One region of the Pseudoduganella sp. UC29_106 genome, then DNA from elsewhere that is predicted to be linked to it. Evidence: predicted binding sites of a transcription regulator. Region 1 holds the regulator's gene; each other region holds the start of a gene.
The links. Region 1 encodes FNR, which switches genes on or off when oxygen is low (the NO sensors DNR and NnrR bind a similar motif). Its sites were predicted from a motif close to TTGATNNNNATCAA; they were not measured.
Positions count from the first base shown of each region.

Region 2: a site for FNR is predicted at 2,193-2,206, ahead of ACHMW6_RS23925 (bacteriohemerythrin). Genes of this name have one in related genera too.
Region 3: a site for FNR is predicted at 1,285-1,298, ahead of ACHMW6_RS22055 (hemerythrin domain-containing protein). Genes of this name have one in related genera too.
Region 4: a site for FNR is predicted at 1,909-1,922, ahead of ACHMW6_RS26390 (universal stress protein). Genes of this name have one in related genera too.

Region 1 is NZ_CP171977.1:3,070,656-3,074,587, reverse strand. Features, by position in the region: gene ACHMW6_RS15815 (PhzF family isomerase) at 1-58, opposite strand, end outside; gene ACHMW6_RS15810 (LysR family transcriptional regulator) at 155-1,048, shown strand; gene ACHMW6_RS15805 (bacteriohemerythrin) at 1,099-1,461, shown strand; gene fnr (fumarate/nitrate reduction transcriptional regulator Fnr) at 1,458-2,192, opposite strand; gene ACHMW6_RS15795 (response regulator) at 2,292-2,927, opposite strand; gene ACHMW6_RS15790 (PAS domain S-box protein) at 2,920-3,932, opposite strand, start outside.
Region 2 is NZ_CP171977.1:4,778,011-4,781,942, reverse strand. Features, by position in the region: gene ACHMW6_RS23935 (DUF6429 family protein) at 215-439, opposite strand; gene ACHMW6_RS23930 (demethoxyubiquinone hydroxylase family protein) at 512-1,054, opposite strand; gene ACHMW6_RS23925 (bacteriohemerythrin) at 2,262-2,648, shown strand; gene ACHMW6_RS23920 (hypothetical protein) at 2,728-3,039, opposite strand; gene ACHMW6_RS23915 (IS256 family transposase) at 3,691-3,932, shown strand, end outside.
Region 3 is NZ_CP171977.1:4,427,975-4,431,906, reverse strand. Features, by position in the region: gene ACHMW6_RS22060 (bifunctional acetate--CoA ligase family protein/GNAT family N-acetyltransferase) at 1-1,258, shown strand, start outside; gene ACHMW6_RS22055 (hemerythrin domain-containing protein) at 1,366-2,043, shown strand; gene ACHMW6_RS22050 (hypothetical protein) at 2,144-2,779, shown strand; gene ACHMW6_RS22045 (DUF349 domain-containing protein) at 2,685-3,932, shown strand, end outside.
Region 4 is NZ_CP171977.1:5,258,089-5,262,020, forward strand. Features, by position in the region: partial or broken gene ACHMW6_RS26380 (chemotaxis protein CheA) at 1-872, opposite strand, end outside; gene ACHMW6_RS26385 (protein phosphatase CheZ) at 872-1,693, opposite strand; gene ACHMW6_RS26390 (universal stress protein) at 1,994-2,464, shown strand; gene ACHMW6_RS26395 (response regulator) at 2,538-3,182, shown strand; gene ACHMW6_RS26400 (Crp/Fnr family transcriptional regulator) at 3,370-3,932, shown strand, end outside.

The DNA.
Region 1 (3,932 bases):
CGGCGGGATTACCGCGAAATGGCGTTCGGGTGAAGGAATCAATGTGATAAAGCATCATGCTGGCCTCCGAAATAGAGATGTCAGCTTAATTATTGATCGAGATCGGGACAATCCGTACCACCTGCGATACACTCTCCCTTAAAATGGGAGAATCATGACCGACCTGGCCGACTACGCCACCTTCATCGCCATCCTGGACGCGGGCTCGCTGACCGAAGCCGCCCGCCGTACCGGCCGCTCGCTGCAGGCCGTCAGCCGCGCGCTGGCGGAACTGGAGGCGGAACTGGGCGCACAACTGATCCAGCGCACCACGCGCCGCCTGCAAGCCACGCCCGCCGGCGCGGCCTTCGCCGAGCGCATGCGCCGCGTGCTGGCCGATATCGAAGCCGCCCGCGAATCCGCCCGGCACGACGGCGAAGCGCCCAAAGGCAAGCTGCGCGTGGCCGCGCCGGCGCTGCTCGGCGCAACCTGGCTCACGCCCATGACAGCAGCGTTCATGCAGCGCTGGCCGCAGATCGAAGTCGAATTGGCGCTCAGCGAGCGCAAGGCCGACCTGGTCGCCGACCAGCTTGACCTCGCCGTGCGGCTTGGCGACCTGCCCGACTCCACCCTGCGCGCCCGCAAGCTGGCGGACATGCGCCGCGTCTTCTTCGCATCCCCCGCCTGGCTGCAGCAGCACGGCCGCCCCGAGCACCCGCAGTCGCTCGCAGCCCTGCCCTGCGTGCTGCGCACCACCGGCGCCGACCGCAAGCAATGGCCCGTCAACGTCGATGGCGAAGTCCGCCACATCAAGGTCCACGGCGCCTTCAGCGTCAACGATGCGTCAGCCGCCAACGAAGCCGTGGCGAATGGCCTCGGCGCCGGCATGGCCCCCTATTGGCAAATCAGGCGCATGCTCGACGAAGGCCGCGTCGAAACCATCCTGCGCGGCTTCGAACCGCCGCCCGTGCCTATCCACGCAGTCTGGCCCGGCGCTGGCGCCCTGCCCTCCCGCACGCGCCTTTTCATCGACCACTTGGCCATCCAGTTCGGCGCGGTGCATTGGTAACTTGATCTGGATCATGGCCGCGCAAGGCCCGCCGCGCGCACACTGGATCCATGAAAACGCCAAACGACACCACGCTCGGCATCCCGGAGATGGACGAAGCGCACAAGGAACTGTTCTACATGCTGGCGCAATTGCAGGACGCGTCCGATGAAGACTTCGCCTCCGGCACCCAGGAACTGATGCGCGCACTGGAAGAAGACTTGCGCGCCGAAGATGACTTGATGAAGGCAAGCGCATATGAACGCCGCGAAGAGCACACGGCCGAGCATATGCGGATCATGGCTTGCCTGCGCCACGCGATGCAAGCCGAAGACCACGCTTACGGGCGCAAAGCCATACGCCTGCTGGCCGTATGGCTGCAGGCGCACATGGATACGATGGATGCAGCGCTGGCAGTCGCGCTGAGGAATTAGGCCGCGCAGGCGGCTTCCGCAACAGGCATGCCGCTGGAGAGCGCCTCGAGGCGGGAACGGTCAAGGATACGCAGGTCGCGGTTATTCAGGGCGATCAGGCCGTCCGACTTCAGGCGGGCCAGCTGACGGCTTACGCTTTCCACGGTGAGGCCCAGGTAGCCGCCGATATCCTCGCGCGACATGCGCAGCTGGAAGCTGGTCGAGGAATAGCCACGCTGCGCATAGCGGCCGGAGAGATTGAGGAGGAACAGCGCCAGGCGCTGCTCGGCGCGCATATGGCTCAGGAACAGCATCACGGACTGCTCGCGCTGGATTTCACGGCTCATGGTGCGGTGGAAGTGCTGCAGCAGCACGGGCACCTGCATCACCAGCTCCTGCAGGCGGGCGAACGGAATCTCGCAGACTTCACTGTCTTCCAGCGCCACGGCGCTGACGGTGTGCTGGCCGGTGCCGATGGCTTCCATGCCCAGCAGGTCGCCGGCCATGTGGAAACCGCCGATCTGCTGCTCGCCGCGCTGGCTGACCTGCACGGTCTTGAAATGGCCGAAGCGGACGGCGAACAGGTGGTGGAACGGCTGGCCTTCCACATATAGCTGCTCGTCGCGCGGCACACGGCGGCGGCGCGCGATGATCTGATCCAGGCGCGCAATGTCGTCGTCGTTCAGGCCCTGCGGCAGACAAAGCTTGTTAAAACTGCACAGAGAACATTTGGTGGCCTGGGGGGTAGACATTTCGCTGCTCCTTCTTATAGACAGCAGCAGTATCGTCCGAATCCCCCTACAGCGCTATCGGGCTAGCCATGCAATTGGCGTAGGGGTTCCCCTACAATGTCAGATCAGGCCATGTTCCAGGGCGTAGCGCGTGATGTCCGCGTTGCTGGCCATGCCCATTTTTTCGAGAATCCGGCTGCGATAGGTGGTCACGGTGTTGGGGCTCAGGTGCAGCAGTTCGCCGATGCGCACCAGCGACTCGCCGGCTGCGATCAGCTTGAACACTTCCAGCTCACGGTTGGACAGGGCCTCGTGGTCGCCCGTCGATCCGCCGCCGACCAGGCTAGCCAGTTTCTCAAGCAGCGCCGGGCTCACATGCTTGCCACCGCAAGCCGCCTTGCGCACCGCCTCAATCAACGTGGCCGTCGGCGCATCCTTGGTCAGATAACCGGCCGCGCCCAGCTTCAGTGCGCGCACTGCGTAGATCTCTTCCGAATAGGTACTCAGCACCAAAACGGCCATGCGCGGATATTCGGCGCGCAGGGATTTCAGCAAGTCCAGCCCATTTTTGCCTGGCATCTTGATATCGACCAGGGCCACATCGTAGCTGCGTTCGGCCACGCGCTCCATCGCTTCCACCGCGTTGCTGGCCTCTCCCTCGACACTGATATCGGGCGCGGTGCCCAGCATCAGCCGAACGCCGTTGCGCGCGATGGCGTGATCGTCCACCAGCAGCACGCTGATCTGGTCACCCATGGCCGCCCTCCAGAGGCAGTCGAAGTCGCAGCACGGTGCCATTATCAGGAGTGCCGGTAATTGTCAGGACGCCGCCGAAGCCGCGCGTACGTTCATGCATACCCATGATGCCAAATGATTCCTTAGTCAAGAGATGGGCCTTGTCGATGCCCTTGCCGTTATCCGCGATCGTCAGCAGCACAGCGCCTTTGTCGCGCGTGGCGGAAAGGCGCACTTCGCTGGCATCGGCGTGGCGTACTACATTGGTCAGCGCCTCCTGCGCGACCCGGAACAGCATGGTGCTGCGTTCCGTATCCAGTTCCAGTTCAGCGACTGCAGGCGCGATCTCGCAGCTGCAATGCAGGCCAGTGCGCTGCTGTACCTGCTCCGCATACCATTCCAGCGCGGCCCACACGCCCAGCTGATCGAGCACACTGGGACGCAAGTCCGTGATCACGCGGCGCACGGTTTCGATGGCGTCCTGCGCCAGGCCCTGTACATCGAGCAACAGCGGGTCGGGCTGCTCGCCGGCGCGCTCGATCGCGACATTGATATACGCCTTGATGCCCGTCAGCAGGCCGCCAAGTTCATCGTGGATCTCCTGGGCGATACGGGTGCGTTCCTGTTCTTTGATCTTTTCCTGGTGCACGGCCAGCTCGCGCAAGCGGTTTTCCATGCGCTTGCGTTCCGTGATATCGCGCACCAGGCCTGTGAACATGCGGCGCCCGCTGACCCGCATTTCAGCGACTGAAAGCTCCATCGGGAATACGCTGCCGTCGCGGCGCTGGCCCTGCACTTCGCGGCCGATGCCGATGATGCGCTTCTCGCCGGTGCGCAGGTAGTGTTCGAGATAGCCGTCGTGCCGTTCGCGGTGGGGCGACGGCATCAGCATGGACACGTTCTCGCCCCGCACTTCGTCCTCGCTGTAGCCGAACATGCGCTGGGCGGCGGGGTTCAGGCGTTCCAGGACGCCGCGGTCATCGATCGTGATGATGGCGTCCACCGCTGTTTCGAACACGGCGCGCA
Region 2 (3,932 bases), 1.7 Mb from region 1:
GTCCGTTTTACATGGCGCCGCTTGGCAATAATAAGGCAAACCACGCCTGAGAGTAACCAAATTAAAGCTGGGATATACGTGGTCATCATGTACTCCAGATATTCGTCACTTGAACGGAATTGCATGCTGAAATGAAAGAAATTTCAACGCAACGTCAGATTGACAGCCGGTGCCGCGGTCCACTCTTGGCCGTTCTCGCTCTCGTTACCTTACATCACGACCCAAAAAGGTCAGCAAGTAGCCGACGCGATTCGACCATGCCCCGTTCAGTCAACTCGACTGACTTCGCCTTCCCAACTGGATCTGAGATTAAACCCTTTGCGTGGAGGCGATTCATCGCGTCCCAATCAAACGATTTCCAAGTACGGTTTCCATCGTGCAGGCCCAACTGTAAGAGCGCAAGCACTGCATTGTCGATTTTATTCGGGTCGAGTGTCATAATGACCTCCGCAAGTTGGTTTGCACTTCCGCTTTTGGCCGGCTGCGGGCCTGTTGATCGCTGTACGACGGCTCATACTCGCATACCAATCCAAATCACTGCCTCTGTGGAGGCTGAGACGATGGGCGACAGCACCCTGGACCAGAAATTACCGCCATCGATATCGGAAGCTGACCGGTCATAATGCTGCCGCTCTTCGGCAACGATTGACTCAATAGCCCTTACCGCAGTTTCGTCGCACCCGTCCAATAAGTTGAGCTGTTGCTCAAGATGGCGAAGCACTACTCGCTCTACCGCCACAGTGGTTGCAGTGATGGCGCCACGCCCGAAAGCCCCGGTCACTAGCCCAAGTATGAAGCCACCAATACCGCAAAGCCAGTAGCTACGGCAACGTGGACGATTTCGGCGTTGAAGTTCCGCCCAGAATACAGCTCGGTGCCTTTCTTCATGAGACTTGAACTCGCTTAGCTCGCCCACGATCTTGGGCGCGGTGATTCGGGCGAGGATTATTTGTGCTGCATATATGTTTACGGCCCCATTTTCCCCCGCATGATTGACCTTTAGCACTCGCGACGCGAATTCGTCTGCTTCGTTAATAGAGGTTGCTGATTTCATAGCGAAATTAGTCTGGTGAGCTTAGCAAACGTTTCGGTGGTCCGCTCTTGGCCGTTTTAGTAAGTCGCTTCGGTAATCAGTTGACGTAGCTGCGCAAGTTGGAGTCTAGCGTATTCGTCGTCCCGCTCTCGAATATCTTCGTCCGCAAGATAGTGAAAGAGAAAGTGCGCCAACCTCATATACTTGGGGCTGACAGGCGTCATCCGAGCTAGCTCGTCTGCAACAGCTTTCGAGGCTCCGGACACTAGTTCTTCTGCTACCCTTAATATCTGTGCATCGACTGTATCCATGGACATTTTCCCGTAAATAGGGGCCGCTCTTGGCTGGTATGGGTCAGACAAAGAAGAGCCCTGCCACAAAGGCAAGAGCCGCAACACTCGAAATCAGAATTATTTCCAGTAGTCGTTTTTTGGGTCTCGGCCGTTCCATTCTGACGTATCCGGCTAAACCGAGTAAAGTGGCGACACCTGAAAGAGTACCGGCAGTCACAACACAAAGCACGAGCAGCGCAAACATCCCAGTTCCGCAAACAAACTCTCCGTTTCTAACGCGCTCCCGTGCCCATTGAGAAAATAGCCAATTTTGATACATGAAGTAGCCGAGCGGTACCAGGGAGATTAGTCCTATCCCCATTGACCAGAATCTAAAGGACCTCATTGAACGAAACATTTTGAATCCTGTATGCTCTTTCAGCGGCAGCTTCTGGCTGAATCGCGTCTTATCAATTTATCCGACGAAACAGCTCCGATGGAAGCGAGTCTGGCTCATCATCATGCCACCACCATTGAATTGCCGTCTCGGCACGGTCCGCCGTGAATGTAAAGACGGTGGATGAATCGTACCGACTGTACGCGACATCAACAAGGCGATAACTTCGCTCGGGTGAAAAACTTCCAGCTTGTCTGTTGATGGGAGCAGAAACCGCATATTCCACTCCCCGGACAAGTGGATGAGTACGCCATGTATTGGTATTAGATGTCATGTTTTGATTGAAAGGCGGTTCCTGGCCGTACTCGGCCGACTTCGCTCAGGATAACACCTTGCCGCCAGGGAAGATTCACACTTTTCCACGCCCGAGGATTGGACAGCTCGCCAACCTACGTTGCACCGTGCACGACCTGCGTCGCGGGCAGCAAATTTGACCTAGATCATGTGCCGTCGACTTTCCGTACAGCACAATTCGTGAACCACATCTTCGGAGAAGTCCATGGATTCCATCATTTTTGGTCCGGACCTGGCACTCGGCATCCCTGTATTGGACCAGTCTCACCGTATTGTCTTCGACCTGCTTCAATCCATGCAGGGTCTGCCCCGCCCCGCCTTTGATGACGCGTGCCGGCGGCTGGCAACCGAACTCGCCGGAGACTTGACCGAGGAAAACCGGCTAATGCGAGACATCAACTACGCGCCAGCTGTTGTCCACCAAGCTGCACATAACAGCCTGCTCGCCGAAATCGACCGAGCACAATGCCTGCTGGCCATCGGCGATGAAACCGGCTCGCGCGAGATTATCCGCTCGCTGCCTGACTGGGTAGAGGCCCACATAAACACCATGGACCTAGCTTTGGCCATTGCGGTCACACTGACCAAATGAAAAAAGCAGCCAGCGCTGTCTTCTTCTTCATGCCTCAATGCTTAATTAAGTTGTGCGTCCGGTTTTGGCCGCATGCGCCCTATGCAACCGAGAATTCAACTTTCGAGTCTTCGGGCCAGATATTGGAGTAAGTTTCGTCCGTCAGCGATCTGAAAGCGGCATTGATGGTTGGAAGCAAGTTGCGCCGCTCGAGAATCGGCTTGGCACGTGAGAAGGCGACTAAAGGGTTTGACGTGATTATGAAAATGTTCGCTTCATCGCGCCCCATGTCGTGGCCATCCACCCCAGCCATATCACTGAGCGCGAGGTTCAACTCATCTTCTAGACTTATCAGTTCGTCAAAGTTTATCAAAGAATGACCTCTCATTTGCAAAACAAGTTGATATTCCATCCTTGCCTCAAAAAATATATCTCTCAAGTTTACGAGCGTCAGTATATGGACTCCTCCTCGTTTGCAAACGTTCCGTCTTTGACTTTGAGGTGCGACTGCTCACGTATATCCGGTCTCTAACTGCGTTGCCTCTCCTGAGGCAAGGACCATAATGGGCTATTCGTATATGGACTCCTCCTCGTTTGCAAACGTTCCGTCTTTGACTTTGAGGTGCGACTGCTCACGTATATCCGGTCTCAACTGCGTTGCCTCTCCTGAGGCAAGGACCATAATGGGCTATTCGCGCGCCAGCTCCCTATTGCTGTTTCGGGCTCGTGGGCCGCAGACATTGCCGGGGTCTGCCAGCGCCGGTTCGACCTGTTGGCCATCAACGTCATGTTTTGCAATCGCGGTTGGAAGCTCCTCTTTTTCTATTCAGTGTGTTGCGGTTCAAGCTGGCAACGTGCCAGGGTGGTAATCAGTGCCTTTGGTCATCATCGCCCAGGCGATGCGCGCCATCTTGTTTGCCAACGCGACGATGGTGCCCCAGGGTGTGGTGTATGAAGAGGTCGCCGGAGTCGGCGTTTAGGAAGGCTGCTTGAGGGCGGCCATTGTGATTCTTAAGGTAATGTTGGGTTTGCGAAGACCTTAACTCAACCTAAGGGAAACACAATGACCAACGCCACTATCGCACTATCCGAGCTCGCCGAAAAGGGGGCGGATGCAGATTTCATCCGTCAGACCTTGCAACATGCCTTGCAGCGGCTCATGGAAATGGACGTGGAAGCGCTTTGCCAGGCCGCCTATGGCGAGCGCAGTGATGAACGCATCAACAGCCGCAACGGCTATCGCGACCGCGCTTATGAAACCCGGGCCGGCAAAGTCGATCTCAAAATACCCAAGCTGCGCAGCGG
Region 3 (3,932 bases), 1.4 Mb from region 1:
AGTGGCGCAGGCGCTGGCGCCGCTGATCAAGGCCAGCGGCCGCAGCGTGTTCGCCAGCTGGGTGGGTGGCGATGCGGTGGCCGGTGCGCGCCAGGTGTTCGCGCAGGCCGAGTTGCCGGCATATGACACGCCGGAAAAAGCCGTGCGCGCCTTCAGCCAGGTCGTGGCCTGGCACCGCAATCAGGCGCTGCTGATCGAAGTGCCGGCGCAGGCGCCGATGGCTTCCGCGCCGGAACGCCAGGCTGCGCGCGCCGTGGTCGAAGCGGCGCAGGCGCAGGGCTTGCCGCAGCTGGCGCCGGAGCCTTTGCGCGCGGTGCTGGCCGCCTATGGCGTCACGCTTGCCGATAGCGCTAACGCGGATTGCGGCGACAGCCAGCAACTGCGCATCGCGATGAATGTGGACCCGGTGTTTGGTCCCGTGATCAGCATCGGACTTGGCGGCAGCGCAGGCAAGGTGGTGGACGATCGCGCCGTCGGCCTGCCGCCCTTGAATATGGTGCTGGCGCGCGAGATGCTTGAACGCACCCGTGTTTCGCGTGCGCTGAAGCCACACAGCGATGCGGTTTGCCGCATGCTGATCCAGGTCGCCGAACTCGTTGCGGACATCGGCGAAGTGGCCAGCCTCGAAATCAATCCGCTGGTGGCGGGCGAGGACGGCCTGTCCCCGCGGGCCGCGCGCATTGCACTGGGACCGAAACGGCCAGAGTCCGCGATGGCAATCCGCCCGTATCCGCAGGCGTTGGAAGAAGAAATTGAATGGCAGGGCAGCCCCTTGCTGCTGCGGCCGATCCGTCCCGAAGATGCGCCGGCCCATGTGCGTTTCTTTGCGCGCCTCACGCCCGACGATGTGCGCCTGCGCTTCTTTTCGGCGATGAAAGAACTGCCGCCGGCACAATTAGCGCGGCTCACGCAAATCGACTATGACCGCGCAATGGCATTCATCGCGACCCAAACCGGTATGGATGGCGAAGCCGAAACTTTGGGCGTGGTGCGCGCCGTGGCGGACCCTGATAATCAGCACGCCGAATTCGCCATCATCATCCGTTCCGACCTGAAAGGAAAAGGCCTGGGCAATATCTTGTTCCGCAAGCTCATCGACTATTTCACTAGTCGCGGTACGCGCGAGTTGGTCGGTGAAGCGCTGGCGGAGAATACAGGAATGCAACACTTGATGCGCAGATTCGGCGGAACCGTGACGTCGTCGCGGGAAACTGGTATGGTTGATCTTCGCCTTGAACTACGGCCGAAATCGCCGTAAATTATTAGCACACCGCCGATCCATGTTTGATTTTGATCAAGGCGGGTCTGTCGGGCTTATTTACACTTGTACTTCCGTTCCGCCAACAGCGTCATTTGGGAGCAAGAATGTTAACGGCCACTTACACACTCGTTGCCCTGTCCGTCGAACAGGCCAACGTGCGCCTGAGCCTGCTATCGTTCCAGAAATACGTGCAATCGACGTTCGTACGCCAGCAAAGCATTACGCTGTCCCAGCTTGAGTACGCATGCGAAACACTGGAGCGTCTTTACCAGGCTTGCCACTGGCGCAAAATAGAGCTGTACCTGATTCCTGCATTACGCGAGGCCACCGAGCAGGCCAATCAATTGCTCGATGAATTGAGCCGCCTGAACCAGAATGCACTGGCGATGATCCGCCGCTTGCAGAAGGAACTCGATAGCGCCAATGCGCGCAGCGAGGAACAGGTGACCGAAATTTGCGAGGCAATCGAAGCCTTCTGCGGTGCGCTGTTGCAGCGCCTGGAGAAAGAAGAGAAGGAACTGTTTGCGATGGCGCGCGCCGTCATCAGTGGCGAAGCGTGGTTTGCGATCGCCAACCAGTTCCTCGCTCACGATGCGGAGATGGTGGAAGCGCGCCGCGTGCAGTGCGCCAAGCCGGCCTTGCCTGTGAAGGATGGGAGATCCACCGTGGAAGCGCGCCGGGCCCTTGAGGCTGTGCGCGAAGAACCGGAGAATGTCCTGCCCATGCCGGAGCTGCGCTACCACCGTCGCCAGCATTCGGCTCACCGCGCCGCGGCCGAGTAGAGCGGGCCATCGGCTCACCAGTGATGAGTGAGCCGTTCTGCCGCCGACAAAGAAGTCGGCGCTGCGCTATGATGGTGGTTTTGATCCAATCATAGCTATCATGTTCGAATTCCTCTTCAAGCGGCCCGGTGAAAAGGGCGCCGATACGCAGGCAGATGCTCCCGCCCAGAACGGGCAGGACGCCGCCGGCAATGGCGCGCCCAACGGCGCCGCGGACCGCCGCAGCGCCCAGGCCGAACTGGCGCGCAGCCTGGCCGGTAATGAAGAGACAGCCGTCGAACTCATCCTCAACAGCGAATTTGCCGACGTACGCCTGGCTGCGGCCGAGCACGTGCATTCGCAGCCGGCGCTGGAAAAAGTCCAGCAGGCCATGCGCAACACGGACCGCCGCGTGGCCAAGCTGATGCAAGGCCGCATCGATGCCATCCGCCATCAGCAGGCGGAACAGCGCCAGGCCGACGCGTGCATTGCTCAAGCGCAGCGTCTGTTGCAGGATGAAAAGCTTACCCCTAATCAGGTCGCGGACCTGGACCGGCAGTGGAAGGTGATTGCCGCCGCGCCGGATCCGGCCGCGCAATTTCAGCGGCATCCGCGAAGCGCTCGGCCACCGGCTGGAGGCGCAGGTCGCTTTGCAGCGCGGCATGATCGATGCGCTGGCTGCCGTGCGCAAGCTGACGTCTTCCGCCGACGCTGTCGCAGCGCTGGCGGAACTGGAGCGTTTTGCAAGCGAGCATGAGGCCCAGTTGGCTTCGCCCGAGCTTGCATCGTTGCCGCGGCATTTGCTGAGCGATTTCGAACTGGCGCTCGGTGAGGCGCGCAGCAAGCTGACGCCGAAGCAGCCGGCGCCGGAGCCGGCCCCAGCCCCAGCCCCGGTTCACACGCCTGCGCCAGCTGCCGCCGCCGCCGAGCCTTCCGCGCAAGCCGAGTCTGCCGCGCCTGCCGCCGATGCCGAGCCGGAAGCCGCCGCCGAGGCCGCGGGCGAGTCCGGTCACGATGCCGCGGCGCCAGCCGTAGCGGAAGGCGAAGCGGCTGCGCCTGCCGAACACGCCGCGCGCCCGTCGCGCGATAAGCACAAGCCGACCGCGGCCGAGAAAGAAGCCAACAAGCAATTCATGGAAATGGTCGAGCAGTTGTCCGCCGCGCTGGACCAGGGCCACCTGCACATCGCCGCCGACCTCGACAAGAAACTGAAGGAAACCAGGACCGGCCGCCTGAATCCGCACCAGGCCGACCGCCTGTCCCATGTGCGAGCCGAACTGAAGCGCATGAACGACTGGGCGCGCTGGGGCGGCAATATCTCGCGCGAGGAACTGGTGAAAGCGGTGGAAGAACTGCCGAAGCAGGGCCTGCCGATGAGCGACCTGGCCAAGAAGGTCAGCGCGATGCGCGAACGCTGGAAGCAGCTGGATGGCGTGTCCGGCGCGGCGCCGAAGAGCCTGTGGGAAAAGTTCGACGCCGCCTGCACCGCCGCCTACGCTCCTGCCGCCGCCCACTTCAAGCACCTGGCCGACGAACGCCACACGAACGCCGCCAAGGCGCAAGCCCTGGTCGATGAAGCCAATGCCTTGATCGCGAAGGATGAAGCCCAGCGCGAGGCGGCCGGCGGCGACCTGGCCGACAAGCGCGACGCCGCCAGCGGTACGCTGCCGCACACCCACGACTGGCGCACGCTGGCTTCGTCCACGCAGCGCCTGCGCCAGGCCTGGAGTCGCCTCGGCACCATCGACCGCAAGGACAAGAAGCGCCTGGACGCCGCCTTCAACAAGGCCATGGATGCCCTGATGTCGCCGCTGGACGGACAGCGCCGTATCGAAGTCGCACGCCGCGAGCAGCTGATCGAGGAAGTCGGCAAGCTCAATCCAAGCGACCGCCACACCATCGACACCCTG
Region 4 (3,932 bases), 2.2 Mb from region 1:
CGCGCTGCAGTTCGGTGGAGTAGCGCGAGGCGCGTTCCAGCGTTTCGGTCAGGGCCGACATCAGCGTGGCGGCCTGGCCTTCGAACTTGAACTGTTGCAGGCGCTCCAGCAGCACGGCAGCCTGGTTGGCGGCCTGCACGGATTCGCCGGCCACTTCCAGCAGCGCGTCCAGCTTGACGGCGTCGATACGGATGGATTCTTCCTTGGCCGGGGCGCTGGTCGGGCGCTCGGCGCTCGGCGCAGGGGTGCGCACTTCAGCGGCGGCGGCCGGGACTGCGGCAGGCGCTGCGGACTCGCCGGCGGCCGGACGCTGATAGGAACCAGGCGGCATCACGGCTTCGTACATGCCTTCCCAGTCCAGGCCATCGGCGGACGACGCGGCGGATGCTGCGGCAGGGGCGGACGAAGCGGCGGCGGGTGTTGCAACGGCGGGAGCCGGAGCGGCGGCGGGAGCAGCAGCCTTGGCGGCCGGCTTGGCGGACGTTGCCTTGCCCTCGATCGCATCCTTCAGGATCGCTTCCAGGTCGCCCGGCATGTCGGGCAGGCTGTCGGGAGCGGCGCCGTTATTCAGTTCGGCCAGCTGGTCGGCCACGAAGCCGGACGCCTGCAGCGCCGCTTCGATCGACAGCGGGGTCACGGGTGCGGCGCCGGTGCGCAGCGCGTCGAACAGGTTTTCGGTCAGGTGGCAGGCGGAAACCAGCGCGCCCAGGTTCATGAAGCCCGCACCACCCTTGATGGTATGGAAGGAGCGGAAAACGGCGTTCAGCGTTTCTTTGTTGTCGGGGTCACGTTCGAGGCGCAGCAGGTGCTCTTCCACGTTTAACGGCCAAGTCCATCGCCTCGACAACGAACTCCTTGAGCATATCGTCCATTAGAATCCCAGATCGGCAAGCAGGTCGTCCACACTGTCCTGACTCAGGGCCACCGACGGAGCGGATGGACCGGACATCAGCGACACCTCTTTCTGCGCAATCTTCTCGCGCACTTCGGCCGGGGCGTTATCCTTCAGCAGCTGGGCCAGTTCGTTTTCGACCGTCTTGGTGATGTTGACCACTTTCTTGATCAGCTGGCCAGTGATGTCCTGGAAGTCCTGGGCCATCATGATTTCCAGCAGGCGCGCCTTCTCCGCTTCGGTGGCTTCGGAGACGGCCTGGGCAAAGGCGCGCGAATCGCCGGCCAGGGTCTTGAATTCATCGATGCTGAGCTTGCCGGCGAACAGGTCGGCCCAGCGGTCTTCCATTTCCTTGGATTTCTTCGACAGCACATCCTGGGCCGGCATGCCATCGTCCAGGGTATTCAGCACCTTGTTGGCGGCCTGCTCGGTCAGCGAAGCGACATATTCCAGGCGGTCCTGCGCGTCCATGATCTGGGTCGAGGCTTCCGTCAGCGCCTTGTCGTAGCCCAGTTCGCGCAGCGAATCGTGCAGCAGGCGCACGATGCCGCCCAGGCGCTCGAACATCGAGCCATCATGCGCGTCGCCTTCGGCGCCCTGGACATCGTTGGATGCGGCTACAGCGGGCGCGGCGGCGGGGGCCGGCGCATCGGCGCTGCGGGCAGAGGCGATTTCGTCGAACAGATTCTCCAGCTCATCTTCCGCGGAAGCGGCTGGGGCCGGAGCCAGGGCTGGCGCCGGGGTAGGCAGCCGCAGCGTTCCGCTGAGCGGACACTTCCTCGAATAATGCGTCGAAATCATCAGCGGCGTCAGTCATAATCCCTGCTTCTCCATGTCTAAAAAATTGCTGCCGTTGATCCTCGGCAATATCAGCACTTACGCGAGTGTATCAGGGGCGCGCCCCTTAGTTCAATCTCTCCCTTTGCATTCCCATTCACTGCGCGCCGACTGTTGTATTTGGGAATGCCCGAAAAATGCACTATTTACATCTCTTTTGCGGCAGAGCGCAGCATTTATTGACAAATATCAAGTCTTTACAACAGAACAATAGGTGAAAACGGGGCTACAATGAGGGATAGGACCCCCATAAGAGGAGGCTGTATGTACCGGAAAATCCTGATCACCACCGACGGTTCGGCTATCTCCAGCAAGACCGCCTGTGCGGGAACCAATTTCGCACAGCAGATGGGCGCCGAAGTGCTGGCTCTGTTTGTGGCCCCGGAATACCAGTATCCGATCTATGTGGAAATCATCCCGCCCAGCTATCCCAGCGAGGAAGAGTACCGGGCGGCGATGCAGCGGGCAGGGAACGAGCACGTCCAGCCCATCCTGGAATCCTGCGCCAGGAAAGGGGTGCGGGCGGAAGGGATGACGGCGTTCGCGGAAAGCGCGGCGCTGAAGATCGTCGACGTGGCTGAGAAGAATGGCTGCGACCTCATTTTCATGGGTTCGCACGGCCGCAGCGGCTGGGGCCAGTTGCTTCTTGGGAGCGTAACGAATAAAGTGCTGTCCCACTCGAAGATCCCGGTGCTGGTGCACCGCTTGATCAAGGACCCGACGCCCGTCGAATAAAGCGTCCGGCCGGCCTGGCGCCGGAACGGCGCGCCCCAATTGTTAATTATTTCACAAAGTTATCAAAAATCCCATGATTCGAATTGTCATCGCCGACGACCACACCATCATGCGCGAGGGCCTGAAGCGCATTCTCGACGGGGCGCCGGATATCGACATAGTTGGGGAAGCCGTCGACGGCTTCGAAGTGCTGGGCCATGTGCGCCAGGGCGGCTTCGACCTGCTGCTGCTGGACCTCTCCATGCCCGGCCGCAGCGGCGTGGACCTGATCCGCCAGATCAAGAGCGAGGCGCCCAAGCTGGCCATTCTCATCCTCACCATGCATGAAGAGGAACAGTATGCGGTGCGCGCCATCCGTGCCGGCGCCCAGGGCTATCTGACCAAGGAAAGCGCGGGCACCCAGCTGGTGGGGGCGATCCGCAAGGTGGCCTCCGGCCGTCCTTATATCAGTACCGAGGTGGCCGAGCAGCTGGCCCTGAATATCATGCAGCCGAACGAGACGCTGCTGCACAAGCAGCTGTCCGACCGCGAGTTCGAAGTTTTTTCCTTGCTGGTGGGCGGCAAGTCCATCACCGAGATTGCCAACGGCCTGCACCTGAGCGTAAAGACCGTCAGCACGCACAAGACGCGCATCATGCAGAAGATGGGCATGGCTTCCTTGTCGGAACTGGTTCAGTACGCTGTCGCGCACAAGCTGCTCTCCCCTTTCAAGACCTGACCTTCGCTGATTAGGAAAATTCCTACATCAGCGCGCCGGCTCCTACGCCCATATTCAGCGCTTTGCTGATATGAAGACAACACCTGTGTTGGCATACTGAAACCATCACGCTTGAGTTGCCGGAAATATATGAGCTTTCTGGCAATATAATAAAACACGCAAGCGACGTCCTGACCAGGAGATGAGTATGCTTTCGACGCAATCGTCTGACATTCGTGCCAGCGCGGCCCCCACTTCAACGGAGGCGGGTCGCCAGCGCCAGGGCCGGCTGTGGTCCAATTTGAAAGAGGTCTGCGAACTGCTCCACATCCCGGTCTGCTCCATCAATGTCGACGAACTGCTGTTCCAGCATGTCCAGTTCAAGACGGGCCAGCGCATCCACACCATCGGCCAGCCCTTCGACATGCTGTATGTCGTGAATTCCGGATTCCTGAAAACCGTGCTGATCGATGAATTCGGCAATGAGCAGGTATTGGCCTTCCCGATGAAGGGCGACCTGCTGGGCGTGGATGGCATCCACACCCGCCACTATTCATCGGAAGCCGTCGCGCTGTCGGACTGCGACCTCATCCTGCTCCCCTTCAAGAAACTGACCGCCCTGGGCCGCATCCACCTGGAGCTGGAAAACATGCTGTATGGCGTGATGAGCCGCGAGCTGGTGCGCGAGCAAGCCATGATCGGCATGCTGGGCGCACTGAGCGCCGAAGCCCGCGTGGCGCGCTTCCTCGTGTCGCTGTCCGAACGCTTTGC